2 linked regions of the Colwellia sp. M166 genome follow. Each later gene encodes a partner of the first gene's protein in a complex. Links are inferred from orthologs where the notes say so. Each region holds a gene or a part of one and is shown in the gene's direction. Other genes may lie near its edges.

Evidence for each region.
Region 2: the proteins of accC (region 1) and accD are in contact, whole or in part, in a solved structure (PDB 8UXZ), measured with the Escherichia coli proteins. The link is inferred for Colwellia sp. M166 from one-to-one orthologs.

What each region holds. Positions count from the first base shown.
Region 1 is NZ_CP040755.1:3,228,225-3,231,475, reverse strand. The notes cover bases 117-3,033. They hold accC (acetyl-CoA carboxylase biotin carboxylase subunit), read left to right. Parts: upstream 117-860; coding sequence 861-2,207; downstream 2,208-3,033. Other genes in these bases: elbB (isoprenoid biosynthesis glyoxalase ElbB), read right to left, coding at 2,504-3,033; FGD67_RS14610 (oxidoreductase-like domain-containing protein), read left to right, coding at 2,334-2,507; accB (acetyl-CoA carboxylase biotin carboxyl carrier protein), read left to right, coding at 388-837; aroQ (type II 3-dehydroquinate dehydratase), read left to right, coding at 117-311. Also shown: more of aroQ, read left to right, coding at 1-116; more of elbB, read right to left, coding at 3,034-3,160; FGD67_RS14600 (multidrug effflux MFS transporter), read right to left, coding at 3,157-3,251. UniProt on the Escherichia coli protein: This protein is a component of the acetyl coenzyme A carboxylase complex; first, biotin carboxylase catalyzes the carboxylation of the carrier protein and then the transcarboxylase transfers the carboxyl group to form malonyl-CoA.
Region 2 is NZ_CP040755.1:1,362,878-1,366,173, reverse strand. Bases 335-3,296 are described here. They hold accD (acetyl-CoA carboxylase, carboxyltransferase subunit beta), read left to right. Parts: upstream 335-1,367; coding sequence 1,368-2,225; downstream 2,226-3,296. Other genes in these bases: folC (bifunctional tetrahydrofolate synthase/dihydrofolate synthase), read left to right, coding at 2,236-3,296; truA (tRNA pseudouridine(38-40) synthase TruA), read left to right, coding at 428-1,210. In the rest of the region: FGD67_RS06145 (FimV/HubP family polar landmark protein), read left to right, coding at 1-294.

The sequences.
Region 1 (3,251 bases):
AGCTGAGCCATAAACAATCAAACGCAGAACATATATTGATTGATGAAATTCATGCCAGCTTTGAAAAAATAGACTTTATTATTATCAACCCTGCAGCTTTTACACATACCAGTGTTGCGCTTAGAGATGCTTTATTATCGGTTAATATTCCATTTATTGAAGTTCATTTATCTAACGTCCATGCACGAGAGTCATTTAGACAACATTCATATTTATCAGATATTGCAGTAGGCGTTATCAGTGGTTTAGGCACCAGTGGTTATGAATATGCTTTAGATTTTGCAAGAGATTGGTTAACACACAACACATAGACACTTTTACTTAAGTGATGATATTCACTTAAGTTTTTTATCAATATAAATTAAATAATTATCAAAAGGTATTCACATGGATATTCGTAAAATTAAAAAATTGATTGAGCTAGTTGAAGAATCAGGCATCAACGAGTTAGAGATTTCTGAAGGCGAAGAGTCAGTACGTATCAGTCGCGGTGGCACAATTATGCAAGCGGCACCTATGATGCAAGCTACGCCTATGATGCAAGCAGCACCTGCAGCTGCTGCGCCAGTTGCCGCAACAGAAGCTGCTGCTCCGGCAATAACCGGCCATATTGTTCGTTCACCTATGGTGGGTACTTTCTACTCAGCAGGTTCACCTGATGCTCCGGCATTTGTTGAAGTGGGTCAACACGTTAACGCTGGCGATACGCTATGTATCCTAGAAGCGATGAAAATGATGAACCAAATTGAAGCCGATAAATCAGGTGTAGTCAAACAAATTTTAGCTGAAAACGAAGATGCTATTGAATTTGATCAACCGCTATTCATCATTGAATAAGCCCAACCAATAAGGGTATTTTCATGTTAGATAAAGTTGTTATCGCCAATCGCGGCGAAATTGCCTTAAGAATATTGCGCGCTTGTAAAGAGCTTGGCATTAAAACGGTTGCCGTTCACTCGACAGCCGATAAAAATCTTAAGCACGTATTATTAGCTGATGAAACCATCTGTATTGGTAAACCTTCAGCGATGGATAGTTACTTAAATATTCCTGCTATTATCACCGCAGCAGAAGTTACTGACGCAGTTGCCATTCATCCAGGCTATGGTTTTCTTGCTGAAAATGCAGATTTTGCAGAACAAGTAGAAAAGTCAGGTTTTGCCTTTATTGGCCCTAAAGCGGAAAGTATTCGTTTAATGGGTGATAAAGTGTCAGCAATTAAGGCGATGAAAGCCGCTGGCGTACCTTGCGTACCTGGTTCTGATGGTCCATTAACGGAAGATAATGTAGCTAACTTAGCGCACGGTAAACGTATTGGCTACCCAGTGATCATCAAAGCCTCTGGTGGCGGTGGCGGTCGTGGTATGCGTGTCGTTCGCAGTGAAGAAGATTTAATCGAGTCTATTCAACTAACGAAATCTGAAGCGCGTTCGACTTTCAATAATGATATGGTTTACATGGAGAAATTCCTAGAAAACCCACGTCACGTTGAAATTCAAATTATGGCTGATGGCCAAGGCGGTGCAATTCATTTAGGTGAACGTGATTGTTCAATGCAACGTCGTCACCAAAAAGTTGTTGAAGAAGCGCCAGCACCGGGTATTACACCGGAAATGCGAGCAAAAATTGGTGAGCGTTGCTGTAATGCTTGTATAAAAATTAATTATCGCGGTGCTGGCACTTTTGAATTTTTATACGAAAATGGGGAATTCTATTTCATTGAAATGAATACCCGTATTCAGGTAGAGCACCCTGTAACAGAAATGGTTACCGGTGTTGACTTGATCAAAGAGCAACTTCGCATTGCTGCTGGTCAACCTTTGTCTTATACCCAAGATGATATTAAAGTGTCTGGTCATTCAATTGAATGTCGTATAAACGCTGAAGATCCACGCACATTTATTCCTTCACCTGGAAAAATTACCCGTTTTCATTCTCCAGGTGGTTTAGGTGTACGTTGGGACTCTCATATTTATGCTGATTACTCAGTGCCTCCACACTATGATTCTATGATCGGTAAGTTGATCACTTGGGGTGATAGCCGTGATGTTGCTATTGCCCGTATGCGTAACGCATTAAGTGAATTAGTTATTGACGGTATTAAAACAAATATCGCATTACATAAAGACATTTTAAATGATCAAGGTTTTGTCAACGGTGGTGCAAATATTCATTACCTTGAGAAAAAGCTTGCTGAGTTAGACTAAACGTTAAAGCGTTACTGACTAAAAAGCTCTGCATGCAGAGCTTTTTTTATGTTCAGTGTAAACCGTATGTCGTGATATCATCAACGATAAAGCACGACTTATTATCCATGATTATGGCTAGAAACAATGACTGAATTACTAGAAAAACCTTTACCGCCCGCCGATGATGACTGCTGTGGCGGTGGTGCATGCAACCCTTGTGTTTGGGACCACTACTACGCCGAACGAAAAAAATGGCGCTTACAGCAAGTCGAATTAAAAGCAGCCGCAGAGCAAGAAACAAAAACAACCGACGATTAATTGGCCATCTTAATCACTTTTTCAACCAGCTTATTAATGCCACTTGCCGCTTCCACTAATGAAGTTGCCAGCATATAAGCCGGTGTTGAGACTAATTTTCGAGCTTCATCAACAACAATATCATCAACAGCACATGCTCTATGAGCAAGACCAATATTCGTTAAAGACTGCGCTATGGCAATATCTTGACCAATAGTCGCCTGAGCTCCCTCTCCGTAAATAAGTGGGATCATTACGGGGGCAATGCACATATAACCGGCAGGTTTGTTGGCTTTAACAAATGCTTGGCACACAGCTAGTACTTGTTCATTAACACGAATATCTTCACCATTGATGGCAAAATCAGATAAATTTTTCGCGGCACCGAAACCACCTGGCACTATTAAAGCGTCAAATTCATCAATATAAAACTCTGTTAAATCTTCCACATCGCCACGAGCAATACGAGCCGATTCAACCAAAACATTACGCTGCTCTGCTACCATAACCTCACCGGTAACATGGTTGATAACATGATGCTGATTAATATTTGGTGCAAAACAACGATACTTTGCGCCTGCTTGTTCGATAGCAAGCAGGGTTAATACCGCCTCATGTATTTCAGCACCATCATAGACCCCACAACCTGATAAAATTACTGCTATGTTTTTCACACTGCCTCCTTAGCTATATTCAGCTTATTACGTATCAATTGACAGGCCATAACAAGATAAATAGACACTGCCATTAAGAGTGCAAATGGTA
Region 2 (3,296 bases), 1.9 Mb from region 1 along the record:
ATTTCTGTCGATTCTTTATTATCGGATAGTTTATTAGATGGCAAGCCCACTGAACCTTATGAGAAAATGAATATTGACGTTGGGCTTGGTGAATTCCCAGAGTTTTCAGGTAATATTAGCGAAGATGATATTGACGATGATGACAATGGTATTGCAGCTAAGCTGGATTTAGCGAAGGTCTATCTTGAAATCGGTGATAACGAGAATGCCGAAGTTATTCTCCTTGATGTTGTTAAACAAGGCGATGCGCAGCAACAATTTGATGCTCAACAATTATTAGATAATATAAAGTAGTTCACTTTAAGCTTTATTAAAAAAGGCGGCAAATTGCCGCCTTTTTAATGCATTTTTATTATTATTTAATAGTCGCTTGGTAAAAAAGCTTAAAATAATGGATAATGCCATCACCTTAGCAGTGGAGGATAAAATGCGTTACGCTTTAGGCATAGAATACGACGGTAGTAATTACTATGGTTGGCAAAGACAAAAGAACGTTATCAGTGTGCAAGAGTCACTAGAAAAGGCGTTATCTAAAATAGCCAATGAGCCAATTGAGGTGGTATGCGCAGGTCGAACAGATACCGGTGTTAATGCGACTAATCAGGTTGTTCATTTTGAAACAGATAAAGTGCGAAAAGATGTGGCATGGACGTTAGGAGTTAATACTAATTTACCGAAAGACATTGCGGTATCATGGGTGAAAGAGGTCAATGAAGACTTTCATGCGCGCTTTAGCGCAACCGCTAGGCGTTATCGTTATATTATTAATAACAGTCGTTTACGCTCGGCTATTTTAAGTTCAGGTATCAGCTTTTGCCATTACCCGCTTAATGAAAATTTAATGCACCAAGCTGCACAATATTTAGTTGGCCGTCATGACTTTACCTCGTTTAGAACCGTGCATTGTCAATCGCATTCCCCGATACGTACGTTATATCATTGTAATGTTTCTCGCCAAGGTGAGTTTGTTATTATTGATGTCAAAGGTAATGCGTTTTTACATCATATGGTAAGAAATATTGCCGGTAGTTTGATGAAGGTTGGTCACGAACTAAAACCAGTGAGTTGGATTGATGAAGTACTAGAGGCAAAAAATCGTTGTGTTGCGGGTATAACAGCGCCGTCAGCTGGATTGTACTTTGTTGATGTTGATTACCCTGAAGAGTTTGCTATTCCAAAGCGTAGCCCAGGACCATTGTTTCTACTATAATCAGTGATAACAAAGAAAACAGACCAGTTTTTCCTATAATTGTATAGGTGTTCTATGGTCTAATTCAAAGTTATATATGTGAATAGTAAAATTTTATATTTAATGGTTGTATTTTGAACAATTATTGAATTTCTCGTGCATAGGCAAAAAATATATTATGAGCTGGATTGAAAAAATTCTCCCGAAAGCAAAGTCGACACAAAAAAGAAATATTCCGGAAGGTGTTTGGAGTAAGTGTACTAGCTGTAACGCGGTTCTATATAAAATTGAGTTAGACCGACAAATGTCGGTTTGTCCAAAGTGTGATCATCATATGCGAATTTCTGCGCGTAAACGTATTGATGGTTTTCTTGATCAAGGCGAGCGTGTCGAGTTAGGTGAAGAGTTTGAAGCACAAGACATTCTTAAGTTTAAAGACTCTAAACGTTATAAAGATCGTATTTCTGCAGCACAAAAAAGTACCGGTGAGAAGGATGCTTTAGTCGTTATGAGAGGTGAACTTCATGGGCAACCGATCGTCGTTGCAGCATTTGAGTTTGCTTTTTTAGGTGGCTCTATGGCTTCGGTTGTTGGTGCTCGTTTTGTTAAAGGCGTTGAATATTGCTTAGAACATAATATACCGTTTGTATGCTTTTCAGCCAGTGGTGGTGCACGCATGCAAGAAGCGCTATTTTCATTAATGCAAATGGCAAAAACCAGTGCCGCGTTAGCAAAAATGAGTGAAAAAGGCCTACCATACGTCTCAGTATTAACTGATCCAACTATGGGTGGCGTTTCGGCCAGTTTAGCAATGTTAGGTGATATTAATGTTGCTGAGCCTAAAGCTTTGATTGGTTTTGCTGGCCCACGTGTTATCGAACAAACCGTGCGTGAAAAGTTACCTGAAGGTTTTCAGCGCAGTGAGTTCTTGAAAGAAAAAGGCGCGATAGACTTAATTGTTGATCGTCGTGAAATGCGTAGCACTTTAGCGCGTATGCTTGCAAAGTTTATGGGACAAGATAGCCCAGCACCATAACGGTAAACTCATGTCAAAAATGATTAAAGGCCATTCATTTAAGAGCAATCTTACTGAATGGCTTTCTTATTTAGAAAGTATTCACTCAGTCGAAATTGATCTTGGCTTAGCACGTATCAATACTGTAGCAAAAAAACTCAATATTGATTTTACGCACTCAACAGTGATAACCGTGGCCGGCACCAACGGTAAAGGTACAACCTGTGCATTTTTAGAAAATGCTTTTTTAGCCCAGAGCCTAACCTGTTCGGTTTATTCTTCACCTCATATTGAGCGCTTTAATGAGCGTTTGCGGATTAACCGTTGTGAGGTTGATGATAATGCCTTAGTTAGTGCCTTTGAAACCATAGAAAGCGCCCGTGGTGATATTACGTTAACGTATTATGAATACACAACGTTAGCGGCCTTGCTTGTGTTAATGGCTGAACAACCTGATGTTATTATTCTAGAGGTTGGTTTGGGTGGACGCTTAGATGCAACCAATATTATTGACGCTGATATTGCGGTAATTACCACTATTGACTTAGATCATCAGGCATTTTTAGGTGATACGCGAGAGGCTATTGGCTTTGAGAAAGCAGGCATTATGCGAAGTAATACGCCTGTGGTTATTGGCGATGTAACGCCGCCTAAATCATTAGCAGTTCACGCTGATAATATTGCCGCTAAGGCATTTTTTCGTGAGCAAAGTTTTACAACTAAGTTGGCTGATGACAACGCTAGTTGGTCTTGGTCTAGTGATAAAAATAATTTCTCGGCGCTAAGTACTTGCCACATTCCACAAGATAATGTCGTAACGGCTATTATGGTGCTAGAGCTTTTGGCGGATAAACTCAGCTTATTGCTCACTAGCCAGTTTTTAAATCAGATTATCGCCGAAACTAAAGTAGCCGGAAGAATGGAGAGGTTCACGCTTGACGGTGATATTATTTTAGATGTTGGTCATAACCCACAAGCGGCACGATACTTAGCGAAAAAGTTGCGTGAGCTAAACTATCCTAAAGTGCATGCAGTGTTAGGGATGCTTGTTGATAAAGACATTAGCAATACCGTGTCAGCGCTTTTAGCTGA